Regions from separate parts of the Buttiauxella sp. JUb87 genome, predicted to be linked through region 2. Evidence: predicted binding sites of a transcription regulator. Region 2 holds the regulator's gene; each other region holds the start of a gene.
The links. The regulator Fur, encoded in region 2, represses iron uptake genes when iron is present. The targets are predictions, from matches to a motif close to ATAATAATGAGAACNACTATCAA.
Positions count from the first base shown of each region.

Region 1: the regulator Fur is predicted to act here: its motif matches at 2,698-2,720, upstream of fhuF (siderophore-iron reductase FhuF).
Region 3: the regulator Fur is predicted to act here: its motif matches at 4,313-4,335, upstream of efeU (iron uptake transporter permease EfeU).
Region 4: the regulator Fur is predicted to act here: its motif matches at 2,504-2,526, upstream of exbB (tol-pal system-associated acyl-CoA thioesterase).

Region 1 covers NZ_SNVY01000002.1:630,821-638,195, reverse strand. The annotation lists gene EC843_RS11155 (YbaK/EbsC family protein) at 1-48, opposite strand, end outside; gene EC843_RS11150 (PTS sugar transporter subunit IIC) at 490-1,836, shown strand; gene fhuF (siderophore-iron reductase FhuF) at 1,888-2,679, opposite strand; gene EC843_RS11140 (GGDEF domain-containing protein) at 2,787-3,851, opposite strand; gene EC843_RS11135 (DUF1435 domain-containing protein) at 4,123-4,362, shown strand; tRNA gene EC843_RS11130 (tRNA-Leu) at 4,415-4,501, opposite strand; tRNA gene EC843_RS11125 (tRNA-Leu) at 4,534-4,620, opposite strand; tRNA gene EC843_RS11120 (tRNA-Leu) at 4,650-4,736, opposite strand; gene rsmC (16S rRNA (guanine(1207)-N(2))-methyltransferase RsmC) at 4,857-5,888, opposite strand; gene EC843_RS11110 (DNA polymerase III subunit psi) at 6,006-6,419, shown strand; gene rimI (ribosomal protein S18-alanine N-acetyltransferase) at 6,388-6,831, shown strand; gene yjjG (pyrimidine 5'-nucleotidase) at 6,848-7,375, shown strand, end outside.
Region 2 covers NZ_SNVY01000003.1:420,519-427,893, forward strand. The annotation lists gene chiP (chitoporin) at 1-1,219, shown strand, start outside; gene chiQ (ChiQ/YbfN family lipoprotein) at 1,267-1,596, shown strand; gene fur (ferric iron uptake transcriptional regulator) at 1,686-2,138, opposite strand; gene fldA (flavodoxin FldA) at 2,425-2,955, opposite strand; gene ybfE (LexA regulated protein) at 3,108-3,389, opposite strand; gene ybfF (esterase) at 3,525-4,301, opposite strand; gene seqA (replication initiation negative regulator SeqA) at 4,496-5,038, shown strand; gene pgm (phosphoglucomutase (alpha-D-glucose-1,6-bisphosphate-dependent)) at 5,064-6,707, shown strand; gene kdpE (two-component system response regulator KdpE) at 6,758-7,375, opposite strand, start outside.
Region 3 covers NZ_SNVY01000003.1:783,727-791,101, forward strand. The annotation lists gene putA (trifunctional transcriptional regulator/proline dehydrogenase/L-glutamate gamma-semialdehyde dehydrogenase) at 1-2,225, opposite strand, end outside; gene putP (sodium/proline symporter PutP) at 2,604-4,112, shown strand; gene efeU (iron uptake transporter permease EfeU) at 4,393-5,226, shown strand; gene efeO (iron uptake system protein EfeO) at 5,289-6,413, shown strand; gene efeB (iron uptake transporter deferrochelatase/peroxidase subunit) at 6,419-7,375, shown strand, end outside.
Region 4 covers NZ_SNVY01000005.1:107,148-114,522, reverse strand. The annotation lists gene EC843_RS17650 (hypothetical protein) at 1-387, shown strand; gene fucR (L-fucose operon activator) at 366-1,103, opposite strand; gene exbD (TonB system transport protein ExbD) at 1,277-1,702, opposite strand; gene exbB (tol-pal system-associated acyl-CoA thioesterase) at 1,707-2,441, opposite strand; gene metC (cystathionine beta-lyase) at 2,630-3,817, shown strand; gene EC843_RS17625 (DedA family protein) at 3,998-4,657, shown strand; gene EC843_RS17620 (AraC family transcriptional regulator) at 4,716-5,606, opposite strand; gene yqhD (alcohol dehydrogenase) at 5,797-6,960, shown strand; gene dkgA (2,5-didehydrogluconate reductase DkgA) at 7,091-7,375, shown strand, end outside.

The sequences.
Region 1 (7,375 bases), on a different contig from region 2:
ATCCGGGGCGTTTTCGGCAAAGAATTGCCGGACTGACTGCAGGCTCATGCTTTTCTCCCATTCTTGGCCGCAAATAATTTGGCATAAGGCTGTGCTATATGTAAACCAGTGAACGCATAATTTCTATGTGTCATGAATACATACCGTCAATAGCCAATGCTGTGATGTGAAATAGCTAAACAACTCAAAGTTTCAGTGATTTCTGGATCTTCTTCACAATCACTGCAACCGGTTTCAGTAACCGGTTGCAGAGTAAGAAAAGGCGATGAATACTGAAACGGTCACACACCTGTACCCAATAATAAGAGCAGCCTATGAAACCTATTTTTTTATGCTGTGCCACTGATGCCCCTGCCAGTGTTTTAGACATTAAAGCTATATCTAAAAAGGTCCCGGCTACGGGGATCAATTATATAAATTACGGATTGTTACGCGGCGATATTCTTCCCGCTGTAACATTCGCGTTGAAAGCCTGACAGGAGCACTGCTATGTCATCGAATCATGCCGCTTTTAATCTGATCTTTCGCTTCGTAGAAAACTACGTGAGTCCCGTCGCGGGAAGAATTTCATCACAACGCCACGTTATGGCGATTCGTGATGGGTTTATTTCTGCGATGCCATTCATGATTGTCGGTTCGTTCCTGCTGGTCTTCGCCTATCCGCCTTTCTCGCCAACCACCACCTGGGGCTTTGCTCGTGCATGGCTGGATATGGCAAAACAGTTTGAAGGGCAAATTCTGACGCCGTTTGATATGACGATGGGCATTATGTCTATCTACATTTGTGCGGCGATTGCCTATAACCTCGGTAAACATTATATGAAGTCGCACGGCCTGGATCCGTTCATGTGTGCGATGCTTTCGCTAATGGCATTCCTGCTGGTGGCGGCTCCGAAAACCAAAGGTGTGATGCCGATGGATAGCCTGGGTGGCACGGGGATCTTTACCGCGATTCTGGTGGCGGTTTACTGTGTTGAAATGATGCGCTTCCTGAAAGCGCACAATATCGGGATCAAGCTGCCAGACCAGGTTCCACCAATGATCAAAAACTCCTTTGATCTGCTGATTCCGGTGCTGGTTGTGGTTCTGACACTCTACCCGCTGAGCCTGCTGATTCAGTCGCAGTTCGACATGTTAATCCCGCAAGCGATTATGTCGGTGTTTAAACCTCTGGTATCTGCTGCTGATTCATTGCCGGCGATTCTGCTGGCGGTGCTGATTGGTCACTTGCTGTGGTTTGCCGGGATTCACGGTGCGGCGATTGTTTCCGGCATGCTGCAAATGTTCTGGCTGACCAACCTGGGGATGAACCAGAGCGCGTTGGCACAAGGCGCACCTTTGCCACACATCTTCATGGAAGCATTCTGGACTTTCTTCATTGTTGTCGGTGGTTCGGGGGCCACTATGGGTCTGGTGATTTGCTATCTGCGGAGTAAATCTGCCCACCTGCGTTCCATTGGCCGTCTGAGTATTGTCCCAACTTGCTTTAACATTAACGAACCCGTCATCTTTGGTACGCCAATCGTAATGAACCCAGTGTTCTTTATTCCATTCTTGCTGGCACCAATGGTTAACGCCGTGCTGGCATGGGGTGCTATGAAGATGGATTTGATTGGCCGTGTGATTTCAGTGGTTCCATGGACTGCACCCGCGCCAATCGGTGCTGCATGGGCATTAGGCTGGGATTTCCGTGCGGCGATTTTGGTGATTCTGTTGGCTGTTGTTTCCGCCATCATCTACTTCCCGTTCTTTAAAGTGTACGAGAAGCAGTTGCTGGAGCAGGAAGCGGAAGAAGCTCAGAAAGCCTCTGGCGAAGAGAGCCAACAGGCTGCTTAATGAAATGAAAGAGTGAGATGAAACGGTGGGGAAACCCGCCGTTTTGCTTTATTACTTCAGGGTACAATCGCCACAACCTTGTACATCAGGCAACTTATAGCGCTGGCAGCAGGTGCGGCGTACCAACAAACCTTCGCGCAGGATTACAGTGCGGTAGAGGGGGTTATCCTGGCCATCGCGCAGTTGTTTTTCAAAGAAACAGGCGTGGCGCAATTCAGCGATTGTCGCATCATCAAGCAACTCTCTCAGCTCACCAAAAAACCAATTTAGCAAATACCCAGTATTGCTCCAGATGAGTTTCCCATTGATCTCACCGCTGTTTTCCAGCGCCTCAACGACCGGCATTAGCCCTTCAACCAGCAGTTTCTCAATGCGTTGTTGCAACGGCTGGGTGGTTGCCACTCTATCTTCCTGAACGTCTATCCAGAAAGTGGCGGCTCTGCCCGTTTCATGAAACTCGACATGAATATGTTGTGGGCCGATATCCAGCGCTCGGGGCTGAGTGATCAGCGCCATCACCAGCGGTGGAACCAGCAGGCCAAGATACCATTGCGCCCACAGTGATTTCAGCGGTTTCCCCTCACGGGCAAGTTGCGGCTGGTTGCGATAAATATGGTCACTGTAACAGGCAAGAAGCGAGGTTAACGCAGCGGGTTGGGCCCATTGATACAACGTCTGGCTGGTTGCCGGAGCGGGCTCATTGAATTTGATGATGTCATTAAAATAAGGTCGATGGGTGATGAAATGCGCGCGCAGCTCATCTGCCAGCTCTGGCTGTGAGCTGGTAGCAAATGGCGAGTGCCATGCAAAATCATCAAGAAACTGGGAAGACTGAAAAGCCATCGACAAACAAGACCACTAATACAAATGATAATGATTGCCAATCCTATCTATAGGCAAAGCCTTTAGCAAGGCTATTTTGTGCGCGTGTTCTGATGGGGGATTTTTGCTCAGGCAGGCAGCAGCGATTCGCTGACAAAAATGCTATTACGACCCTGGCGTTTGGCTCGATAAAGAGCGCTATCAGCCTGCCGTAAGGCCTCTTCGATGTTTTGCTGTTCCAGCACGGCAAGGCCAATGCTGGCCGTCACATGGGTTGCCACGTCGTCATTAAACAAGTGTGGGATCTTTAAATCATAAACCCGTTGGCGGATACGTTCAGCGGTTTGCAAAGCCTGCTCGGCATCCACATCGGTCAGCAACACCATAAATTCTTCACCGCCATAACGGGTGACAATATCGCGAGAACGAACGGCATCGCGAATGGCGGCAGAGACATGTATCAAAGCCTGGTCGCCCATACTATGACCATAGTTGTCGTTGTAAGCTTTAAAATGATCGATATCCAGCAACAAGACGAAATGCGTGCCGCTTCCAACGGCTAACACTGTCTCAAGTCGATTTTGAAAACCACGGCGGTTATACAGACCGGTAAGGGGATCTAACATACTCAAATCGTTAAGAGTTTCTTTCTCTTCGAGTAGTTTATCCATTAAACGACGAGTAAAATTATCATTACGTTGCTGAATGATATTCTGAATGATAATGCCAATGCCCGGGAGGGCCACCGAATATAAAACTCTCGGCCAATTATTCCCGTGGTCGAGCCATAAAATCATTAGCGTTACTGGCAAGCATGAGGCGATAAATGCTTGTATGTTATTGATAAAAGAGATTGAGCCAATAAATAATATCGCCAGTAAGGCAATAATTAGAAAATTAAGATCTTTAATCGGCATCACACTGACTTTTATATAGATATGCCATGCCCAAAGTGAGCCAATTATTAACGAAACAGCGTTAATGTTGATCAGTGTTTTTTTGTTAAAAAACTGCCAGAGTAGGCAGCAGAGGCTTATCACCAGCACCATGATAATCGGTAAGGTAAGGTGCTGAGTGTGGGCAGAAGGCGACGCCATACTAAATCCCGCAGAAAACGCGTTCAGTAATAAAAATAAACGCAACGAGAGTTGATGTTTCCCATTGAGTAAAGCGCGCCAGGTTGTTGCTGTCATATCAGATAGTTCTTTTTACTCGAACTCAACATTATGCTGTTGAATAATATTATAAAAATAGATAGGAAAGTGATTTCTTAAGGAAATTATTTGACTGTTAATTATGTGTTTTTAATCGTCGCTCAATCTATCACCTTAATGAATATATGTCATCTGGTGATCAGGAATGCTAAACATTTCTAATGTAAAACAGAATCTACACAAGCGCTGACAAACGAGAAATTATATCATATGATATTGGTTATCATTACCAATTGATGAGATAGAGATAATGTTACAACGGCAGTTAGAAAGTGCGTGGGCAGTGTTGATACCTGGAGGAATTGTCGCCGCATTGTTGTATCTGGATCTTTCTTTTAGTCAGTGGCGAGTGCTGATTGTGCTGGGATTATTGGTGACGACGGCAATGCTCTACCATAAACGGTTACGTCATTTTGTCTTGTTGCCATCATGCGTTGCATTTGCCAGTGGGCTTGCACTAGTGATGATGAATCTGGAAGCTATGAAATAGGGATGTGAAACAGAGAATGACGAGAGTGAAGCCAGAAGAGGGTGATAAGAATTGGTGCGAAGAGAGGGACTTGAACCCTCACGCCCGTTAGAGCACTAACACCTGAAGCTAGCGCGTCTACCAATTCCGCCACCTTCGCAAATCAAATCTTATCTGATATCGCCTTCGCATTGGTGCGAAGAGAGGGACTTGAACCCTCACGTCCGTAAGAACACTAACACCTGAAGCTAGCGCGTCTACCAATTCCGCCACCTTCGCGCAGTGCGAACGATATCTTGCGTGGTTAATGGTGCGAAGAGAGGGACTTGAACCCTCACGTCCGTAAGAACACTAACACCTGAAGCTAGCGCGTCTACCAATTCCGCCACCTTCGCATACCCACAACACCGAAGTATTGTAACCACGGAGGCGCATTCTAGATGTTTTCTGCGCGTCGTCAACAGTTAATTTAGTGCCGCTTTTCTAATCGCTGCAAAAAGCGGCACAACAACGTGTTAGCGCTTCTTCACGCCACGCATCACAACTGAGCGGTAAACTTTGAAACGGCCTGTCTGAGCGATCACTTCGTGGTTACCGAAGGTTTCATCCAGCACGTCCGGATACGCCAGGAAGGCGTTCGCCACGATACGCAATTCACCGCCCATATTCAGGTGGCGTACTGCGCCACGAATCAGCTGGTGAGCCGCATCCAGGCTGGTTTGTAAACCATCATGGAACGGTGGGTTTGAGATAATCATGTCGAAACGGCCATTCACTTCGGAATAGACGTTACTGGCGATAACTTCGCCTGCAATTTCGTTGGCGGCAAGCGTTGCACGGCTTGCCGCAACGGCTGGTGCAGAAACATCACACAAAGTCAGACGGACTTTTGGTGAATGCTTAGCAAGCGTTACCGCCAACACGCCTGCGCCGCAACCGACATCCAACACTTTGCCTTTGGTGTGCGGTGTCAGCGTGGAAAGCAGCAATTTACTGCCAGTGTCCAGACCGTCACGGCTAAACACGCCAGGCAGAGTTTTTACGGTCAGGCTTTCGTGTTGATACTCATCCCACCAGGAATTCTCATCAAACTGCGGCTGTTTTTCCAGGCGACCATGATAGAAACCGCAACGACGTGCGCTATCAATTTTATTGAGTGGGCTAAATTCGGCGAGCATCTGCTCAGCACTGCGCACACCACTACGGTTTTCACCAACCACAAAAATATCGCTGCCAATTGGCATCAACGATAAAATGTTCATCAGCTGGAACTGAGCTTCTGGCTTATTCTTCGGCCAGTAATAGATTAATGTATTGCAGTCGCCAATGCTGCTGGCGTCAGCCACCAGGCCGTATTGTGCATCTTCGCCCATCTGAGCGCTCAATACCTGCCAGTGGTGAAATTGTTGGGTATGGACGCGACTTGCTGCCGTTTCGAAACGGGCAGGCATGTCGTCTTGTAAATCACCGGCAAACAGCACGCGGCTCTCGGTAAAATCATCGCTATGGCGCAGCAGCACTTCACTTGCCGGGGTTAACGCAGTCATCAAATTACTCCTGGGAAATCAGAACCGGGATTATAGAGCTTTAATGGCGCACATTCGATGAATTTGCTATATTTGCGCCCCAATTGGCACTCTCTACCTGGTTTCGCTATGCCCCATATACCTTTGCGACGTGACTGGTTGTTACAACAGCTGGGCATCACCCAGTGGGAGCTGCGGCGCCCGGCTGCGTTGCAGGGCGAAATCGCGGTCTCGCTGCATGAAAACGTTAAGTTATTGATAATCGCCGAAGATCTTCCTGACTTAAACGATCCTTTCGTTTGCGATGTTTTGCGCAGCCTGAATCTGGATGCACAGCAGATTATGCAACTGACCCCGGAACGAGCTGCAATGCTGCCAGGTGAAAGTCGTTGTAATAGCTGGCGACTGGGTGTGAGTGAACCGCTCCCTATTTCTGGCGCGCAGTTAGCGACCCCGGATTTAAACGAGCTTTATCATAATGGCGCTGCCAGACAGGCGCTGTGGCAACAAATTTGCGAACATGAACACGATTTCTTCCCTCAACACCAGTGACTTGAGCCTGGCTTACGCCATCGAACAACGCAGCCATGCTTTCCCATGGAGTGAAAAAACCTTCGCCAGTAACGAGGGCGAACGCTATTTGAACTTACGACTCGATGTTGACGGTAAAATGGCAGCGTTTGCGGTGACGCAGGTCGTGCTGGATGAAGCGACGTTATTTAATATTGCGGTCGACCCGGATTTCCAACGACAAGGTTTGGGCCGCCAGTTGCTGGAGCATTTAATCAGCGAGCTGGAAGCGCGAGATGTGTTTACCCTGTGGCTTGAAGTGCGCGCCTCGAATACGGCGGCGATTGCACTGTATGAAAGCCTGGGCTTTAACGAGGCGACGATTCGCCGTAACTATTACCCCACAAAAGAGGGTCGGGAAGATGCCATCATCATGGCATTACCTTTAGGCTGAAACGACAGGTGTGTAAATGAACTGGGACTGGATTTTATTTGATGCTGACGAAACGCTGTTTACCTTTGACGCGTTCGGCGGCTTACAGCGGATGTTTCTCGATTATAGCGTGACGTTTACCGCTGAAGATTTCCAGGATTACCAGGCTGTTAACAAACCTTTGTGGGTCGATTATCAGAACGGTGCTATTAGCGCGCTTCAGTTACAGCATCAGCGTTTTCTGGGCTGGTCGGAAAGATTGTCGGTGCCTGCGGGTGACCTGAACGCTGCGTTTCTCAATGCTATGGCCGAAATTTGTGTGCCGTTGCCCGGTGCTGTTTCGCTGCTTAATGCGTTAAAAGATAAAGTAAAAATCGGTATTATCACCAACGGATTTACTGCGCTGCAGCAAATCCGCCTGGAACGCACGGGTCTGCGCGATTATTTCGATTTGCTGGTGATTTCCGAACAGGTCGGTGTCGCGAAACCCGATCGTAAGATTTTTGATTACACCTTTGAGCAAATGGGCCATCCGCCGCGCGACCGCGTCATGATGGTTGGCGAC
Region 2 (7,375 bases):
TAAATATGAAACTAACCTTTCTCACGCTACCTGGAACGCCAATCTGGACTTCCAGTCCGGTTATGCTGCTGACATGTTTGGTCTGGATATCGCCGCCTTTACTGCTATCGAAATGGCAGAAAATGGCGACAGCGGCCACCCGAACGAAATCGCATTTTCCTCTTCAAACAAAGCTTACGATGAAGATTATTCCGGCGATAAGAGCGGTATAAGCCTTTATAAAGCCGCAGCTAAATTCAAATACGGCCCGGTTTGGGCCCGTGCGGGTTACATCCAGCCAACAGGGCAATCTTTATTAGCACCACACTGGAGTTTCATGCCTGGTACTTACCAGGGCGCTGAAGCCGGGGCAAACTTTGATTATGCCGATGCCGGTGCTCTGAGCTTCTCCTACATGTGGACCAATGAGTATAAAGCTCCGTGGCACCTGGAGATGGACAAGTTCTATCAGAACGATAAGAACACCAAAGTTGAGTATCTGCACTCGCTGGGCGCGAAGTATGACTTCAAAAATGATCTGATTCTTGAAGCGGCATTCGGTCAGGCAGAAGGGTATATCGACCAATACTTCACTAAAGCAAGCTACAAATTTGATGTAGCTGGCAGCCCATTGTCTACCAGCTACCAGTTCTACGGTTCGCGTGACAAAGTCTCTGATGGCAGCGTTAACGATCTGTATGACGGCACCGCATGGTTGCAGGCTCTGACATTCGGCTACAAAGTGGGCCAGGTTGACCTGCGGCTCGAAGGTACCATGGTCAAGGCTGATGGCCAGCAGGGCTACTTCCTGCAACGTATGACCCCAACTTACGCATCGTCAAACGGTCGTCTGGATATCTGGTGGGATAACCGTTCTGACTTCAACGCCAATGGTGAAAAAGCCATCTTCGCGGGTGCCATGTATGACCTGAGCAATTGGGATCTGGCTGGTTGGGCTGTAGGTGCTTCGTATGTTTACGCATGGGATGCAAAACCAAGCTCTAAACCAACCACTGACGGTTACTACGATGCTGACAATCGCCTGAAAGAATCGGCGTACAGCCTTGACGCGTTGTACACCATTCAGGATGGGCGCGCGAAAGGCACTCTGTTCAAACTGCACTTCACTCAATACGACAACCACTCCGACATCCCAAGCTGGGGCGGTGGTTACGGCAACATCTTCCAGGATGAGCGTGACGTGAAATTCATCGTCATCGCACCGTTCACCATCTTCTGATTCGATTCCGGGCGTGAAAGCGCCCGGTTTTATAAAGGATATCGAGCATGAAAAAAATCATTTTGGTTACGGTCATGGCTTTAGGTTTGAGCGCCTGCGCACAACCCTCTAAAACGGCACCTGAAGATACAAAACTGAAACAAGCCTATAGCGCCTGTATCAATACCGCAGAAGGGAATCCTGATAAAATTCAGGCCTGTCAGAGCGTGTTAAACGTGCTGGGTCAGGAAAAGGAACACCAGGAATTTGCGAAGAAAGAAACGGTGCGCACCCTGGATTATCAAAACTGTATTCAGGCCACTCGTACTGGTAACGACCAGGCGGTAAAAGCCAAGTGCGATAAAATCTGGCAAGAGATTCGTGCGAACAACAAGTAATCTGTGAATTCAGGCAATAAAAAAACCGGTGAGCTTCCTCACCGGTTTTTTTATACCTGACATCTGGTTCAGAATGTCAGATATGCGGATTACTTTTCGCTGATTTCGTGTGCATTCTCGTCGGTACGGCAATCACCTTCAGCGCAGTGACCGTAAAGGTACAGGCTGTGGTTGGTCAGACGGATGCCATGGCGTGATGCGATTTCACGCTGACGAGATTCAATTGAATCATCACTGAACTCAATAACTTTGCCGCAGTCCAGGCAAATCAGGTGGTCGTGGTGATGTTGTTGAGTTAACTCGAATACGGATTTGCCGCCTTCGAAGTTGTGACGAGTGACAATGCCTGCATCATCAAACTGGTTTAGTACACGATAAACTGTGGCGAGACCAATTTCTTCGCCCATATCAATCAGACGTTTGTATAAGTCTTCCGCACTGACATGATGGTTCACCGGACCCTGTAGCACTTCAAGGATTTTTAATCGCGGAAGCGTGACTTTCAGGCCGGCCTTCTTCAATGCGGTATTATTGTCAGTCATGCGGAAATTGTCCTGTTGCTTAACGGATCGCTCGGACTCAGGGTGAGCGTTAAGATGAATGCGTCTCATTATAGAACTGCAGATTCTAAATGGAAACCGCAAGTATTATTCATAATCAAGCTAAAAAATGGCGGCTGAGTCGCGATTTAATTGCCTTGTTAGCTATTTAGCCAGGGGGTCATTGTACAGGGACAAACCGAAAAGTTAAAAATTTGTAGCGATTATTTTAATCGGAATAATCTATCAATGTGACGCAACCCGTTTAAAAGCTGCGTCACATCCAGAATCAGGCGTTGATGATATCTGCCAGGTTCAGCTCGTCAGAAACTTGTTTGACCCATTTCTGAACGCGTTCAGCGGTCAGTTCTGGTTGACGATCTTCATCGATAGCCAGACCGACAAAGTGATCGTCGTCAGCCAGACCTTTAGAGGCTTCAAAATGGTAGCCCGCCGTTGGCCAGTGACCGACGATAGCAGCACCGCGTGGCTCAATGATGTCACGGATAGTGCCCAATGCGTCACAGAAGTATTCTGCATAGTCTTCCTGGTCACCACAGCCGAACAGGGCGACCAGTTTGCCGTTGAAATCAACTTCTTCCAGAGTCGGGAAGAAGTCATCCCAGTCGCATTGCGCTTCACCGTAATACCACGTTGGAATGCCGAGAAGCAGAATATCGAAGCCTTCCAGGTCTTCTTTGCTGCTCTTAGCAATGTCATGCACCTCAGCAACGTCTTTACCGAGCTGTTTTTGAATCATCTTCGCGATATTTTCGGTGTTACCAGTGTCGCTGCCGAAAAAAATGCCTACGATTGCCATGAGTAAAATAACCTCTTGATACTTAATGGTATGGTGGCTGCTAATTGGCCACAGATAGGGCAATCATAGCAGAACACATTGCGGTGCGGAAACTGCTATCAGCCTGTTGTGCACAGACTGCAACATCGTATTCCGGGCATATAGCCTTTCAACTAACTGAGATGCTGCTTCAGTTGCGCGAGTAGAATCTCTTCAATCAACTCACTACGACTGATATTGCGCGCTTCAGCCAGATGATTTAGTGCATCTACTGCATCGTTATTGAGCTTCAGTTCCACTCGCTTCAGGCCGCGTACTTTATCGCGCTTGAGCTGGTTGCGTTTGTTGATACGCAGTTGCTCATCACGCGTCAGCGGATTAGTTTTTGGCCGCCCGGGGCGACGCTCGTCCGCGAACAGATCTAATGTAGTACGGTCCGTTTGTTCTTTTGCCATGATTAGACTACTGACAGGGAATTCAGGTGGCACGGAGCGGGGTGCTCTGGCGCATTTTAGCGCGCAATCATACATCAGCATGGCTTGCGCGCCAACGCGTTAGCTGCATCTAACAGCCAGTCGGTTTGTTTTTAATCAGTTTGCGGCACTTGCGTCGATAAAACGGTGGATTGCGCGCAAAACAGCATCAGGTTTTTCGGCGTGAACCCAGTGTCCGGCACCGGCAACCACATGAGCGCGCGCCTGAGGGAATTGCGCAAGCAGCGTTTCGCGGTGTGATTCGTCAACATAAGGGGATGCACCACCACGGATAAACAGTGCCGGTTCATTCCAGGTTGGGATAGCTTGCCAGCCGACAATATTCTCGTACTGTTCCCACAATACCGGAACATTAAACTTCCACTCGCCGTCAGCAAATGACTTCAGCAAGAATTGAATCACACCTTCTTCGTTCAGATGCTCACGCATCACCATAGCGGCTTGTTGACGTGTTTTCGCTCCACTACTACTGACTGCATTAATAGCCGCGAAAATTTCATCGTGACGGCGTACCTGATAATCCACCGGTGCAATGTCAATCAGCACCAGTTTATCAATGCGCTCAGGTGCAATAGCTGTCAGAGCCATCGCAACTTTACCGCCCATGGAATGGCCGATAATGATTGCTTTTTCAAAGCCATATTCTTCGAGCGTTTCAACCACATCCTGCGCCATCGCGGCATAGTTCATTTCAGAGCTACGGGGCGATAAACCATGGTTGCGCAGATCGATTTGCAGCAACGTATGATTTTGCCCGAGGTCGCGGGCCAACACGCCCAGGTTATCAAGGCTACCAAAAAGGCCGTGGATTAGGACGATGGGGGAATTACTAGTCGATTGTTGCGCAGTTTGCAGGCGAGCATTCAATTTCATGGCAAAGTTCTTTTTTTTTACTTCGTGAGGTTAGGGTATCATAACGGCATCCTGCCGCAGTGCCGCAAATTTCCAGTTTAGTCTGACTTTGTGGTGTGACATAAGTTTGGCGCTACCCGAGGTTGGGATTTGTGCGAATATGTACATATAATCCCAACAACTTGAATTCAGAAAAGATACCGCACCGGATTAAGATGAAAACAATTGAAGTTGATGACGAGCTCTATCGCTATATTGCCAGCCACACGCAGCACATTGGTGAAAGCGCGTCCGATATTTTACGGCGCATGTTGAAATTTACCGCCGGTCAATCTCCTGCTACACCAGTAACTACCGGCCAGACGGCAGCAGCTGCTGCTCCGGAAGCCAAACCCGTAAACAAAGCTCGCGATCGCGTACGTGCGGTTCGTGAATTACTGTTGTCAGATGAATATGCCGAGCAAAAGAAAGCCGTCAATCGTTTCATGATGGTGCTTTCTACTCTGTATACCCTCGACGCACATGCTTTTGGTGAAGCGACCGAGTCGCTGCATGGCCGGACGCGCGTCTATTTTGCAGGTAATGAGCAAACGCTGCTGCAAAATGGCAACCAGACCAAACCAAAGCATGTTCCGGGCACGCCATACTGGGTTATCACTAACACCAATACGGGTCGTAAATGCAGCATGATTGAACACATCATGCAATCAATGCAGTTCCCTGCGGAATTGATTGAAAAGGTTTGCGGCACAATCTAACACCTCGCGTCAGAAGGAAAGGCCAATGGCTAACCACCCTCGTGCAGGACAACCGGCACAACAGAGCGATTTGATTAACGTAGCCCAACTGACGGCCCAGTATTACGTGCTGAAGCCTGAAGTGGGGAATAGCGAACACGCGGTGAAATTCGGTACCTCCGGCCATCGTGGTAGTGCGGCACGTCATAGTTTCAACGAACCTCACATTCTGGCGATTGCTCAGGCGATTGCTGAAGATCGTGCAAAAAATGGCATTACCGGGCCGTGCTACGTGGGTAAAGATACCCACGCGCTATCTGAACCTGCGTTTATTTCCGTGCTGGAAGTGCTGGCTGCAAACGGTGTGGATGTCATTGTGCAGCAGGCAAACGGCTACACGCCAACGCCTGCCATTTCACATGCCATTCTGACGCATAACAAAAACGCTGGTGCGCAGGCTGACGGCATCGTCATTACGCCTTCGCACAACCCACCGGAAGACGGTGGTATCAAATACAATCCGCCTAATGGTGGCCCGGCTGATACCAACGTCACCAAGGTGGTTGAAGATCGTGCCAACGCGCTTTTGGCGGCGGATCTGAAAGATGTAAAACGCATCTCTCTGGAGAGAGCCTGGGCAAGCGGTCACGTACAAGAACAAGATCTGGTGCAGCCGTTTATCGAAGGGCTGGTGGATATCGTTGATATGGCCGCCATCCAGAAATCGGGTCTGAAACTGGGCGTTGATCCGCTCGGTGGGTCCGGTATCGAATACTGGCAGCGCATCGCCAAACACTACAACCTGGATCTGACGATTGTTAACGATCACGTCGATCAAACCTTCCGCTTTATGCACCTCGATAAAGACGGCGCTATCCGTATGGATTGCTCGTCCGAGTGTGCGATGGAAGGTTTGCTGGCGTTGCGTGACAAATTCGATCTGGCCTTCGCCAATGACCCGGATTACGACCGCCACGGTATCGTCACGCCAGCAGGGCTGATGAACCCAAACCATTATCTGGCGGTTGCGATTAACTACCTGTTCCAGCATCGCCCGCAGTGGGGTAAAGATGTGGCCGTCGGTAAAACTCTGGTGTCATCCGCGATGATTGACCGCGTGGTTAACGACCTGGGCCGTAAACTGGTTGAAGTGCCAGTGGGTTTCAAATGGTTTGTTGATGGCCTGTTCGACGGCAGCTTTGGTTTTGGTGGCGAAGAAAGTGCCGGGGCATCGTTCCTGCGCTTTGATGGCACACCGTGGTCTACCGACAAAGACGGCATCATCATGTGTCTGCTGGCGGCAGAAATAACCGCCGTCACCGGTAAGAACCCGCAACAGCATTATGACGAACTGGCTGCCCGTTTCGGCGCGCCAAGCTACAACCGTCTGCAAGCCTCCGCGACAACTGCGCAGAAAGCGGCATTATCCAAACTTTCTCCGGAAATGGTCAGCGCCAGCACCCTGGCAGGTGACCCGATCACCGCACGTTTAACGGCGGCCCCTGGCAACGGCGCTTCTATCGGCGGCCTGAAAGTGATGACCGACAACGGCTGGTTTGCGGCACGCCCTTCGGGTACTGAAGATGCGTACAAAATTTACTGTGAAAGTTTCTTAGGTGCAGAACACCGTCTGCAAATTGAGAAAGAAGCGGTAGAGATTGTCAGCGAAGTGCTGAAAAACGCGAAGTAAGATGTTGAATTGGAAAAGGCGCCGCAAGGCGCCTTTTTTGTCTGCCGGAACTACAGCATAAACCGATAACCAATCCCAGTTTCGGTCAGCAAATGCGCCGGACGCGCGGGATCGCTTTCCAGCTTCTGGCGCAAATGTCCCATATAAATCCGCAAATAATGGCTATGCTCCACGGCATTCGGCCCCCAAACCTGATTGAGCAACTGGCGCTGAGTCAGCACCTTACCGTGGTTATTGAGCAGCGTGGCGAGCAAACGAAACTCAATCGGTGTGAGATGGATTTCAGCGCCATCCCGCGTAATACGGCGGGTAGCAAGGTCCACACTAATGCCTGAAAACTGATAAACCGGATCGGGCTGTGCCACACTGGCATGGCGGCGCAATACTACTCGCAAACGTGCTTGCAGCTCGCCAATACCAAACGGTTTGCTGAGATAATCATCCGCGCCCGCGTCTAGCGCATCTATCTTCACTTGTTCATCGCTGCGAGCAGATAGCACCACAATCGGCGTTTGGCTCCACTGGCGGAAATCGCGGATAAAATCCAGACCGTCACCATCGGGTAAACCGAGATCAAGAATCACTAAATCAGGCTTGCGCGTGGCGGCTTCCAGCAAACCACGCTGCAATGTTTCGGCTTCATGAACGCGTAGCGATTCTGCTTCCAG
Region 3 (7,375 bases), 360 kb from region 2:
ACTTCAGCAATCGCGTTGCTGAAGGTTTTGCCAGCTTCGCGCACCAGAATGCCAATCAATTGCTGCATCTGGCCTTCCATCATCACGGCTGCACGTTCAAGAATCGCGGCGCGTTCTTGTGGCGGGGTGGCGAACCAGATTGGCGCGTTGTTCACCGCACTTTCCAGCGCCTGAGAAACTTCTTCTGGCGTGGCTTCGCGAGTGAAACCGACGATGTCAGTCGGCTCTGCCGGGTTCTTCACGGCCACCATGTCGCCCGCCGCAACGGCATGTTCTAACATTGGCAGCGCTTGCCACTTCTGGGCTGCGCTATTGAGCAGGGCAGAGGAGAGTGACGCCAGACGATGTTCGTTCGCCAGGTCCAGGCCGCTGGAGTTGGTGCGACCTGCGCCATACAACTCTTTTGGCGTGGCAATTTTTGGATGTGGCAAGCCAAGCTGACCTTCTTTTGCCGCGATAGCTTCGATAGCGGTTACCGGGTCGGCAACCAGTTCGTCGAGCGGCAAGGTGTTGTCGGCAATACGGTTAACAAACGAGGTGTTGGCACCGTTTTCTAACAGGCGGCGCACCAGGTAAGCCAGCAGCGTTTCATGGGTGCCGACCGGTGCATAAATGCGGCAAGGGCGGTTCAGTTTGCCATCGGCAACTTTGCCGACCACTTGATCATAAAGCGGTTCGCCCATGCCGTGCAGGCACTGGAATTCATACTGGCCTGGGTAATAGTTTTGCCCGGCCAGGTTGTAGATTGCCGCCAGGGTGTGCGCGTTGTGTGTGGCGAACTGCGGGTAAATCAGATTCGGCACTGCCAACAGCTTTTTGGCGCAGGCGAGGTAGGAAATATCGGTGTAAACCTTACGCGTATATACCGGATAGCCTTCCAGCCCGTCCATTTGTGCGCGTTTGATTTCGCTGTCCCAATATGCGCCTTTCACCAGGCGGATCATCAGGCGGCGACGGCTACGGGAAGCGAGGTCAACCAGGTAGTCAATGACAAACGGGCAGCGCTTTTGGTAGGCCTGAATGACGAAGCCGATGCCGTTCCAGCCTGCCAGTTCCGGTTCGAAACAGAGTTTTTCCAACAGGTCGAGGGAGATCTCCAGACGGTCGGCTTCTTCCGCATCGATGTTAATCCCCACGTCATACTGGCGAGCCAGCAGCGTCAGAGATTTCAGACGTGGGTATAACTCTTCCATCACGCGGTCATACTGCGCGCGGCTATAGCGCGGATGCAGCGCAGAAAGTTTGATTGAGATGCCCGGGCCTTCATAAATGCCACGGCCATTAGAAGCTTTGCCAATCGCGTGAATCGCTTGCTGGTAAGAAACCATGTAAGCCTGCGCATCGGCGGCGGTTAATGCCGCTTCACCCAACATATCGTAGGAGTAGCGGAAACCTTTTTCTTCCAGTTTGCGGGCGTTGGCAAGCGCCTCGGCAATGGTTTCGCCGGTGACAAACTGCTCGCCCATTAAACGCATCGCCATGTCCACACCTTTACGGATCAGCGGTTCACCGCTTTTCCCGATGATGCGGTTCAGGGAGGTCGACAGACTGGCTTCATTGTGGGTGGACACCAGTTTGCCGGTAAACAGCAAACCCCAGGTGGCGGCGTTGACAAATAGCGACGGGCTACGGCCAATATGCGAATGCCAGTTGCCGTTGCTGATTTTGTCGCGAATTAACGCATCACGCGTGGCTTTATCCGGGATACGCAGCAACGCTTCGGCCAGACACATTAGCGCCACACCTTCTTGCGAGGAAAGCGAGAATTCTTGCAGCAAACCTTGTACCATGCCCGCCCGACCAGAGGCGCTCTTCTGATTGCGCAGTTTTTCGGCCAGTTGATAAGCCAGTTTATGAGTTTGTTCGGCGATAGCTTGCGGCAGGCGAGCCTGTTCCAGAATCATCGGCACCGCGTCGGTTTCTGGACGACGCCATGCGGCAGTAATGGCGGCACGGGTAACCGATTGCGGCAGAATTTGTTCAGCGAAATCGAGGAACGGTTGGTGCGCCTCGTCAACGTGCGGAGCGGCTTCATCACTTTCGTTTGCTGCACCCGCTAACAGGGCCGGCAGTTCTGGTAATTCGTCATTATTTTCGAGACGTTCCAGATAATTAAAAATCGCCTGTTTAATTAGCCAGTGCGGTGTGCGGTCAATACGTGATGCGGCTTCTTTGATGCGCTCGCGGGTTGCGTCGTCGAGTTTGACGCCCATGGTGGTGGCCATTAGTGCTCCTGTTTACCCGTTATTAATCGGGTGAGTACATATAGGGTTGATAGAAGTTATCCGGCAATATCTATCATGTTGCAACTTTATGCAACCTTGTTAAATGTGAGCCAGATAGCAAGCTGAAAAAAGAGTGAATTGTTAAATAAGAAATAAGGAAGTTGTCTGGCTAATCATTTGCTGACAGGGCGAAATTACCGACATAGTTAACACTTTCCATAGGTGCAACCGTAAAAAGCGTGAGCGAGTGCAACCTCCTGCAAAAAGCTATTTTTTGTACGGTGAATTTATTGTGAATAGTGTGTTAAAACGCTTGCGAATAAAAATGACTATATCCCCGTGCTGCGTTCCGGCATGGATAAAAATTTGGAGATCTGCATGACCATGAGCACACCAATGCTGGTGACTTTCTTTATCTATATCTTTGGCATGATATTGATAGGGTTTATCGCCTGGCGTTCTACCAAGAATTTTGACGACTACATTCTGGGCGGTCGTAGCCTGGGAAGCGTGGTCACGGCGTTGTCAGCGGGCGCATCCGATATGAGCGGTTGGTTGTTGATGGGGCTGCCTGGCGCCATCTTCCTTTCTGGTATTTCAGAAAGCTGGATTGCCATCGGCCTGACGGTTGGCGCGTATATCAACTGGAAACTGGTCGCCGGACGTTTACGTGTTCACACCGAGGTGAACAACAACGCACTGACGCTGCCTGATTATTTCACCGGACGTTTTGAAGATAAAAGCCGCATCCTGCGTATTATCTCAGCGTTGGTTATCCTGCTGTTCTTCACTATCTATTGTGCATCTGGCATCGTGGCGGGGGCTCGTCTGTTCGAAAGCACCTTTGGCATGAGCTATGAAACCGCACTGTGGGCGGGTGCAGCGGCAACCATCATTTATACCTTCGTGGGCGGGTTCCTGGCAGTGAGCTGGACCGATACCGTGCAGGCTAGCCTGATGATTTTTGCGCTGATCCTGACACCGGTGATGGTGGTTATCGCAGTGGGCGGCTTTGACGATTCAATGGCGGTTATCAAGCAAAAAAGTATTGAAAACGTCGATATGCTCAAAGGCCTGAACTTTGTGGCGATTATCTCGCTGATGGGCTGGGGCCTGGGTTACTTCGGCCAGCCACATATTCTGGCGCGTTTCATGGCGGCAGATTCACATCACACCATCGTCAAAGCGCGTCGCATCAGTATGACGTGGATGGTGCTGTGCCTGGCGGGTGCGTGTGCGGTGGGCTTCTTCGGTATCGCTTATTTCAACAACAACCCGTCATTGGCAGGCTCTGTTAACCAGAACGGCGAGCGTGTGTTCATCGAGCTGGCGCAATTACTGTTTAACCCATGGATTGCAGGCATCTTGTTGTCAGCGATTTTAGCGGCGGTGATGTCTACGCTGAGCTGCCAGTTGTTGGTATGTTCCAGCGCCATTACTGAAGACTTGTATAAAGCCTTCTTCCGTAAAGATGCCGGGCAGAAAGAGCTGGTGTGGGTAGGGCGTTTCATGGTGCTACTGGTTGCTCTGATTGCCATCGCACTGGCGGCTAACCCTGAAAACCGCGTTCTTGGTCTGGTGAGTTACGCCTGGGCAGGCTTCGGTGCCGCGTTTGGCCCGGTTGTGCTGTTCTCGGTCATGTGGTCACGCATGACGCGTAATGGCGCGCTTGCAGGGATGATCATCGGTGCCTTGACCGTCATCGTCTGGAAGCAGTTTGGCTGGTTGGGTCTGTACGAAATCATTCCTGGTTTCATCTTCGGCAGCATCGGTATTGTGGTTGTTAGCCTGCTTGGCAAAGCGCCAAGTACATCGATGCAAAAACGCTTTGCACAAGCGGATGAGATTTATCACACCGCTCCACCGTCAAAGTTACAGGTCGAGTAATTCTGCTGACAAACCTCTTCGTAGGTTGGATAAGCGCAGCGTCATCCGACACAACGCGCGCAAACGGTGGATGACGCTAACGCTTATCCGCCCTACAAAACACGTTTATCACCCTTTGCCAGCAATCTGGAAGGCCGCTAATAGCGGCCTTTTTTACAGCTATACACAAAAATTCAAATTCTCTGCTTGTGTTTATTTTTATGGTAATGATAATCACAATCGTTCTGGTTTTACTTTTCTTTACGTCTTTTGACCTGAGTTCACAGTTGGAGTGTCAGGAATGTTCGTTCCGTTTCTCATTATGTTACGCGAAGGGCTGGAAGCCGCGTTGATTGTCAGTTTGATAGCCAGCTATCTGAAGCGCACACAACGCGGTCAGTGGATTGGCGTCATGTGGATTGGGGTGGTTGCAGCCGCAGCGCTTTGCTTAGGCTTAGGCATCTTCATCAACGAAACGACCGGCGAATTCCCGCAAAAAGAACAAGAGATGTTTGAAGGCATTGTCGCCGTCATCGCCGTATTCATCCTGACCTGGATGGTGTTCTGGATGCGCAAAGTATCGCGCAACGTCAAAGGGCAGCTGGAGCAGAAGGTCGATGAAGCGCTGCATAGCAAAGGCAGCCACGGCTGGGCGTTGATTATGATGGTGTTCTTCGCCGTCGCCCGCGAAGGGCTGGAATCGGTGTTCTTTCTGCTGGCGGCATTCCAGCAGGACGTCGGCATTATGCCGCCACTTGGTGCGATGCTCGGTCTTGGCACCGCCATCGTGCTGGGCTTCTTGCTTTATTGGGGCGGCATACGCCTGAATCTTGCCGTGTTCTTCAAATGGACCAGCTTGTTTATTTTACTGGTCGCCGCCGGTCTTGCTGCGGGTGCGGTTCGTGCATTCCATGAAGCCGGGCTTTGGAACCATTTCCAGGATATCGCTTTCGACCTGAGTAATGTTCTTTCAACGCATTCCCTGACCGGCACGCTGCTTGAGGGCATTTTTGGTTATCAGGAAGCGCCGAGCGTCAGCGAAGTGGCGATGTACTTTATTTACCTGATTCCCGCGCTGGTACTGTTCTTCATTCCCCCACGTCTGGGTAGCCAGGCGACAAATAGCGTTCGTTAATAATATTGTGGCGAGAAATCGCCTCTTAGTTACAACATACTGATGTTTTAAAGGGATTGGCCATGACTACACATTTTCGTCGAAAAGCCCTGCATGCTGCGTTGTTTGCGCTTGCCTCTTCAGCCTTTGCGGTGCAAGCTGCCGATGTTCCTCAGGTAAAAGTCACCGTTACTGATAAACAGTGCGAACCGATGAACATTACGGTTAACGCCGGTAAAACCCAGTTCATTATTCAGAACAACAGCCAGAAAGCGCTGGAGTGGGAAATCCTCAAAGGGGTGATGGTAGTCGAAGAGCGTGAGAACATCGCGCCGGGCTTCTCTCAGAAAATGACGGCCAACCTGCAAGCCGGTGAGTACGACATGACTTGCGGCCTGCTCAGCAACCCGAAAGGCAAACTTATCGTTAAAGCTGCTGGCGACCAGGCCGCACCGAAAAACGACCTGATGGCGTTATCCGGCCCGATTACCGAATATAAAACCTACGTCACTGCCCAAGTGGCCGAACTGGTTAAAGGTACCAAAGCCTTTACTGACGCAGTGAAAGCCGGTGACATAGAAAAAGCTAAATCCTTGTATGCACCAACCCGTCAGTATTACGAACGTATCGAACCGATTGCCGAACTGTTCTCCGATCTGGACGGCAGCATCGATGCCCGTGAAGACGATTATGAGCAGAAAGCTAACGACCCGAAATTCACCGGTTTCCACCGTCTGGAAAAAGCACTGTTTGGTGATAACTCCACCAAAGGCATGGAAAAATATGCCGATCAGCTCAATAGCGACGTGCTGGATCTGCAAACCCGCATCTCTGAACTGGCCTTCCCACCAGGTAAAGTGGTTGGTGGTGCAGCGGGCCTGATTGAAGAAGTCGCTGCCAGCAAAATCAGTGGAGAAGAAGACCGTTACAGCCACACTGATCTGTGGGATTTCCAGGCTAACGTCGATGGTGCACAGAAAATCGTCAACTTGCTGCGTCCTTTACTAGTGAAAGATAACGCACCGTTGCTGGCGAAAGTGGATGCCAACTTCAAGAAAGTTGACGCCATCCTGGCGAAATATCGCACCAAAGACGGTTTTGAGACTTACGACAAGTTGACCGACGCTGACCGTAATGCACTGAAAGGGCCGGTCACGGCGCTGGCTGAAGATTTGTCACAACTGCGTGGCGTACTGGGTCTGGATTAAGTTTTATGGATGAAAATAGCAAACACGGCGGCCACCTTCCGGCGCGCCGTCGGTTACTGAAAGGTTTGGGCGCGCTTGGTGGCGCCCTTGCCGTTGCGGGTGGTTGCCCTGTGGCACATGCGGCAAAACCGGAAACTTCTCCCGGCACGCTGCCGCCTGACGCGCGCATGGAAAAACAACCGTTCTACGGAGTGCATCAGGCAGGCGTGCTGACGCCACAGCAAGCGGCGATGATGCTGGTGGCTTTTGATGTGCTGGCAAGTGATAAAGCTGAGCTTGAACGTTTGTTCAAATTGCTGTCTGCGCGTTTCGATTTCCTGACCACTGGCGGCCCGGCACCGGACACCCCGAATCCGCGGATGCCACCCATGGACTCCGGGATCCTCGGTGCCGAAATTTACCCTGACAACCTGACTTTCACGTTGTCGGCGGGGACGTCACTGTTTGATGAACGCTTTGGCCTGAAAGGGCTGAAGCCAACAAAACTGCAAAAAATGGAACGCTTTGCTAACGACTCGCTGGACGCCAGCTTGTGTCATGGTGATTTGCTTATCCAGATTTGCGCGAATACCGCAGATACGGTTATCCACGCATTGCGCGACATCATCAAGCACACGCCAGATTTGCTCAGCGTGCGCTGGAAGCGTGAAGGGTTTATCTCCAGTCACGCCGCGCGTAGCCGCGGTAAAGAAACGCCGATCAACTTGCTGGGATTTAAAGATGGAACCGCCAATCCAGACAGCGGCAATAAACCGCTGATGGATGAAGTTGTTTGGGTGACGGGCAACCAGCAGGAACCAGCATGGGCGGTGGGCGGCAGCTATCAGGCGGTACGCATCATTCAGTTCCATGTTGAGTTCTGGGACAGAACGCCGCTTAAAGAGCAGCAAACTATTTTTGGTCGCGATAAACACAGTGGTGCACCGCTCGGTATGAAAAACGAGCATGACGAGCCTGACTAT
Region 4 (7,375 bases), on a different contig from region 2:
ATGTCTGAAGAACTTCCTGAGGTTCTGCACAGTTACGATTCACCTGTGGGTGCAGAATCCGATAACACCTTATTACGCGAAAATATTGCAGCACTAGTGCAGATTAAAAATGGAAATATTGCACGCTTTACCCAAAGCCAGCTCAATATCACCTCGGCACTGGTTGAACAGAAATGGCATAACCGCCACCAGATCTTTCCCTGGCGGGTAAAAGAAGAAGTTTACGGAGCGGTGCTCTGTGAAATCATCGCCCACCAGCCGCGGTGGAAAAACGAGATCCTTGCCCGGCTTGAAGTGGTTTATCAGAAACTAAGAGATGAAGAGGCGCAAAGTTTGTCGTGCACGCGTGCGTTGCTGGAAAACAACTACAAAACTCCGCATTTGTAAGGCGTTAAAGTATGCTCGCCTTCACTAATAATTTCGGTCACATCAGCCTGCTCCCCGATCCGAACTTCACTCACCCGGTCAAATTTACTCTTGTCGATCAACAGCAAGGACTGCGCTGATCGCTTGAGCAACATCGTTTTATATTCAGCATTCCAGCTGCGCGTGTCCCATAACGTTCCGTCGCTATCCACTCCCTCGCAGGAAAACAGGAACAAGTCGATATCCATCGATTTAAGATGCGCTGCCAGCGGGGCATTGATATAGCAGGCATATTTGCGCTGGAGAAGACCGCCAGTGCTAATCAGCTTAATATGCTCGCGCCTGGATAACGCCTGGCAAATACGTTCACTATTGGTGAAAACAGTGAGAGGAATATCTGGCAGTAATCGCGCCAGATACCAACACGTTGAGCTGGCATCCAGTGCAATCACCATGCCCGGCACAATCCAGGCCAGAGCACGATGAGCAATATCCGCTTTGCTATTGAGATGGCTTTTCAGGCGGGCGGTGAAAGGATCACCGCTTTCGTCTGCGCCTCGATTAATGCGCTTTGCCCGCCCATGTTGGCGAACAATTTTCCCCTGCTTTTGTAGTACACGCAGATCGCGCCGCACAGTTTCCTGGCTCACGCCTAATAACTGCGCCAGCTGTTGTGTGGTCAGATTGTTGTACTGCTCGACAAGTTGAACCAGTTGCTGGTGGCGTTCGGTTTTCATTAGCGCGTGTCTCCTGGCAATGCCCGAGATTAGCCCAGCAAAACCATTCGTGCCAGGCGAAACACGGAAATCGCCAGCTGTCGCTCATTCGCTTTATGAAAAAGCGGCCTGCTAGTTTAACCAGCAGGCCGCTCTATATATGTGATGCGATGGAGAGAAAGGAAAATTGATGCTTATTGGGTTTTCGTGACTTCTTGCCCAACCAGGCCAATCTTCAAATACCCTGCCTGATGCAGCGTATCCATCACATTCATCATCGTTTCGTAATCAACTGATTTGTCGGCACGGAAGAAAATCGTGGTGTCTTTCTTGCCTTCTGTCGCAGCAATCAGAGCATTGACCATGCTCTCTTTGGTCACTTCATCGTTGCCGATAAACATCGTGTGATCGGCTTTGACAGACAGGTAGACCGGTTTTTCCGGGCGCGGCTGCGGCTGGCTTGAAGACGCGGGAAGGTTAACCTTCACATCGACGGTCGCCAGCGGCGCTGCCACCATGAAGATAATCAGCAATACCAACATGACATCGATAAAAGGTGTCACGTTGATTTCGTGCATTTCACCGTTATCGTCGAGATTTTCGTTAAGACGCAAAGCCATGGGATCAACCTACACGCAGTTTCTGAGCGGTACGAACCGGGCGAGCAAGAGAACTGGCTGCTAAATCGAGGTCACGGCTTTGCAGCAGTAAAACCTGAGCAGCAACGTCGCCCAGAGAAGCTTTGTAACCGCCAATCACCCGAGCAAATACGTTGTAGATAACAACCGCCGGAATCGCTGCCACCAGGCCGATAGCCGTTGCCAGCAAGGCTTCGGCAATACCTGGTGCAACAACAGCAAGGTTAGTAGTTTGTGACTGTGCGATACCAATAAAGCTGTTCATGATGCCCCAGACGGTACCAAACAGACCGACAAACGGGGAAATGGCACCAATAGTCGCCAGAAAGCCATTACCGCGCCCCATGTGGCGACCCACCGCCGCAACTCGGCGCTCAAGGCGAAAACCGGTACGCTCTTTAATGCCTTCGTTATCTTCGCTACCTGTGGAAAGCTCAAGCTCATTTTGCGCTTCATTAATAAGCATCGTGCTCAGGCTTTTTGCATCAAACGTTTCGGCCATTTCGCTGGCTTCATCCAGAGAGCGGGCATGAGCTAAATGTTGTTGTTCACGCTTCAGACGGCGCTTTTGCGACATCAGCTCAACACTTTTGCTAAAGAAGATTGCCCAGGTGACGACAGAGGCCAGAATCAGGCCGATCATCACAATCTTTACCACGATGTCAGCATGCTGATACATGCCCCAGACAGAGAGATCTGTCTGCATCAAATTATTCGTCACTCTTACTCTCCACCGCGAAATAATACTAAAACTGTGCGCAATAATATCAAAACGACATCGAATTGATAGTAGTTCTCATTAGTATTTAAAGAGTGCCTTAAATTGTCCATGGATTCCTTGCGTTTACGCAGCAAAAGCATGATAAGTTAGTTTTGGACATCCAGATGGTTAAATAGGGCAAAGTGAACATGACTGACAAGCACATTGAAACGGCGCTGGTTAATGCCGGGCGCGATAAAAAATTCACCCAGGGTTCGGTTAACAGCGTCATTCAACGCGCGTCATCATTGGTTTTTGAAACCGTCGAAGCCAAAAAACAGGCCACGGCAAACCGCGCGAAAGGCGAGCTGTTTTATGGTCGCCGTGGCACCCTGACCCACTTCTCGTTGCAAGAAGCCATGTGCGAACTGGAAGGCGGTGCGGGTTGCGCACTTTACCCTTGCGGTGCCGCAGCCGTCGCCAATGCGATTCTGGCCTTTGTCGAACATGGCGATAATGTGCTGATGACCGGCTCCGCCTACGAACCCAGCCAGGATTTCTGCACCAAAATCCTCGCTAAACTCGGCGTCACGACCACCTGGTTTGACCCGATGATTGGCGCAGGCATTGCCCAACTCGTGCAACCCAATACTAAAGTTGTATTTCTGGAATCGCCTGGTTCGATAACAATGGAAGTACATGACGTTCCAGCCATTGTTCAGGCGATACGCAGCGTGGCCCCTGACGCCATCATCATGATCGATAACACCTGGGCGGCGGGCATTTTGTTTAAAGCGCTGGATTTCGGCATTGATATTTCAATTCAGGCGGGAACCAAATACCTGATTGGCCATTCGGATGCGATGGTCGGAACGGCGGTATCAAACGCCCGCTGCTGGGATCAGTTGCGTGAGAACTCGTATCTGATGGGGCAAATGCTGGATGCAGATACTGCTTATATGACCAGCCGTGGTTTGCGCACATTAGGCGTGCGTCTGCGTCAACATCATGAAAGCAGCCTGAAAATTGCCGAATGGCTGGCGCAACATCCGCAGGTTGAGCGCGTCAATCATCCTGCATTGCCAGGCAGCAAAGGCCACGAGTTTTGGAAACGAGACTTTACAGGGAGCAGCGGCTTGTTCTCATTTGTGCTTAAAAAGCGTTTGAATAATGACCAGTATCAAAGCTACCTGGACAATTTCAACTACTTTAGTATGGCCTATTCATGGGGCGGATATGAATCGCTGATTCTGGCCAACCAGCCAGAAGAACTGGCGGAGATTCGCCCTGCCGGGGGAATAGACTTCACCGGAACGCTGGTGCGTGTTCATATCGGGCTGGAGAATGTGGACGACCTGATTGCCGATCTGGACGCAGGTTTCCAGCGTATCGCCTAAAATTGCCAAATGTGGACACCGCAAAGAACAGTTTTTTTGCTTTCATGGTGATTTGTTGAGCCTGTGATCAAGGTGTCGCAGGCCATTTAGCGTTACACTATGTCCCTAAAATTAAGGTGCGCCTAAGCTAATGACTTTAGATTTAGGTGCGCCCAATAAAGCGGTTCCACAGGATTTGCCATGGCTGTTATACACAATATTGTTCAGGCGCTTTGGCAACATGATTTTGCTGCACTCGCGGACCCTCATGTTGTTGGAGTGGTTTATTGCGTCATGTTTGCGACGCTGTTTCTCGAAAATGGATTACTACCCGCCTCATTTTTGCCGGGCGACAGTCTGCTGTTACTCGCGGGAGCCTTAGTGGCGAAAGGGGTGATGGGTTTTGTCCCCACCTTATTGATCCTCACCGCGGCGGCGAGCCTTGGCTGCTGGTTGAGCTACGCACAAGGGCGCTGGCTCGGTAATACCAAAATAGTGAAAAGCTGGCTGAAGCAACTACCACCGCAATACCACCAGCGGGCGACGGTGATGTTTGACCGGCACGGGTTAGCCGCTTTGTTAGCGGGCCGCTTTTTAGCGTTTGTCCGCACGTTATTGCCTACCATGGCGGGGATTTCTGGGCTCAGCAATCGTCGCTTCCAGGTGTTTAACTGGTTAAGTGGACTGTTATGGGTCGGCAGTGTGACGAGTCTGGGCTTTGCCCTGAGCATGATTCCATTTGTGAAACGCCATGAAGATCAGGTGATGACTTGCCTGATGGTGCTACCGATGGCGCTGCTGGTAGCAGGACTTGTGGGTACTCTGTTTGTGGTCATCAAGAAAAAATTTAACCCGGCATAAGACATTACAGGGTGGATAACGTGACATTATCCACCCCGCTAACGCTGTTCACTTTCCTTTAAATCACCCGCATCCGCGCAGCATCTTCCCCCGGCGTCACACCAAAGTAACGCTTAAACTCGCGGCTAAACTGCGATGCACTTTCGTACCCGACACGAATCGCCGCGGTACTGGCTTTAATCCCATCATGCAAAATCAGCATTCGCGCTTTGTGCAAACGGTAACTCTTGAGATATTGCAGCGGCGAGGTGCTGGTGACCGACTTAAAGTTGTGATGAAACGCCGAAACACTCATGTTCGCTTCTGCGGCGAGTTGGTCCACCGACAGGTTTTCTGTGTACTGCGTTTCAATGCGCCTGAGCACCCGGCTTATCAGGCTGAAATGCGTCTGCCGGCTAACCAGCGCCAGCAGTGCCGCACCGCATGACCCCACCAGAATGTGATAGAGAATCTCGCGGATAATTTGTTTGCCCAAGATACGCGCATCGAGCGGGTGTTCCAGCACGTCCAGCAAGCGCTCGGCAGCACAAAGGATTTCTTCAGATAGCTGGGCGGAGTTAATCCCGGTCGAGCAGGTTTGCGGGTGCGATAAATCATCTTCGCCGATATCCATCAGCAAATCCTGAAGCTGCAAAATATCAATATTAATGCGCAGTCCGGCCAACGGTACTTCAGGGGTAGCAAAGGTTTCACATTCAAAAGGGAGTGGGACGGTCAATAGCAGGTATTCGTTGGCATCATAGCGAAACACGCGATCATTCAGATAACCCGTTTTATGGCCGGAAAAGAGAATAATGATCCCCGGCTCATACATAACTGGCGTGCGCGCATAGGGTTTCGTGCCATACAGTAAGCTAACGTTTGGCAGAGAACTCAGGCCACTATTTTCTTTTTGTATCAATAAATTAATTTTGTTAGTTAACTGCTGACAAATCGCCTTCCGCTTCATTTTCCTGCGCTCCGCATGGCTTTTCTACCGATGTCAGTGTGCAACTAATTCTTTCATTTCTCCAGCACCCAGGAGAAATAGGCAAGATAAAGGCAGGAATAAGCATTGAGAGATAGCCACCCGAGGCCGACAATGGCTACCATCAAATGCGATAAGCAATCTCTGTTTACCCAAGCAAAGGGAACCAATAATGAACAACTTCAACCTACACACCCCGACTCGCATCCTGTTTGGTAAAGGCGCTGTTTCCGAACTGCGTGCACAAATTCCAGCAGGTGCCCGCGTTCTGATTACCTACGGCGGCGGCAGCGTGAAGAAAAATGGCGTACTGGACCAGGTTTACTCCCAACTTGAAGGGCTGGACGTGCTGGAGTTTAGCGGTATCGAACCGAACCCGACTTACGAAACGCTGATGAAAGCAGTCGAAATCGTTCGCCAGCAGAAAGTCACTTTCCTGTTAGCCGTCGGCGGTGGTTCTGTGCTGGATGGTACTAAGTTCATCGCCGCGGCAGCCAACTACCCGGCTGATATCGACCCATGGAATATTCTGCTGACTCACGGCAATGATGTGAAAAGCGCCATCCCAATGGGCTCTGTTCTGACACTGCCAGCAACCGGTTCTGAATCTAACAAAGGTGCTGTCGTATCTCGCCGTACTACAGGCGACAAACAGGCATTTATGTCTGAACACGTGCAGCCTGTCTTTGCGGTGCTTGATCCGGTTTATACCTACACGCTGCCACCACGTCAGGTCGCAAATGGTGTGGTGGATGCGTTTGTGCATACCGTTGAGCAATACATTACTTATCCGGTAAACGCCAAAGTGCAGGACCGTTTTGCCGAAGGCATTCTGTTAACTCTGGTTGAAGATGGCCCGAAAGCGCTGAAAGAACCTGAAAACTATGACGTTCGTGCCAACGTAATGTGGGCGGCGACCATGGCGTTAAACGGCCTGATTGGTGCTGGCGTACCGCAAGACTGGGCAACTCATATGCTGGGTCACGAACTGACCGCGATGCACGGACTGGATCACGCGCAAACTCTGGCGGTGGTTCTGCCATCGTTGCTGAACGAAAAACGTAACGAGAAACGCGGCAAACTGCTGCAATATGCTGAGCGCGTGTGGAATATCACTGCAGGTTCTGAAGAAGAACGTATTGATGCGGCGATTGCTGCAACGCGCAATTTCTTCGAGCAAATGGGCGCGCCAACTCGCCTGTCTGCCTACGGTCTGGATGGCAGCACCATTCCGGCTCTGCTGGTAAAACTGGAAGAAAAAGGCATGACTAAATTGGGTGAGCGCCAGGACATTACTCTGGACGTGAGCCGTCGTATTTACGAAGCTGCACGCTAAGTAATTTAGTCAATTGGTTCTCGTTTTTGAGTATTTGGTCCAGACTTAAACCCTAAATAATTCAGGTTGCAGGATTAGCCAACGCCCCTGCAACTTGAATTATGTGAGTTTAATCATTAAGGAGGAATACATGGCGACTCCAACTGTAATCAAGCTCCAGGATGGAAATGTAATGCCGCAATTGGGCCTCGGTGTCTGGCAAGCCAGCAACGAGCAAGTTCTGATTGCCATCGATAAAGCGCTGGAAGTCGGCTATCGATCGATTGATACCGCCGCCGCGTATAAGAATGAAGACGGCGTGGGCAGTGCGCTAAAACAAGCGGGCATTCCGCGTGAAGAGCTGTTTATCACCACCAAACTGTGGAACGACGATCAACAACGTCCACGCCAGGCGCTGGAAGATAGCCTCGAAAAA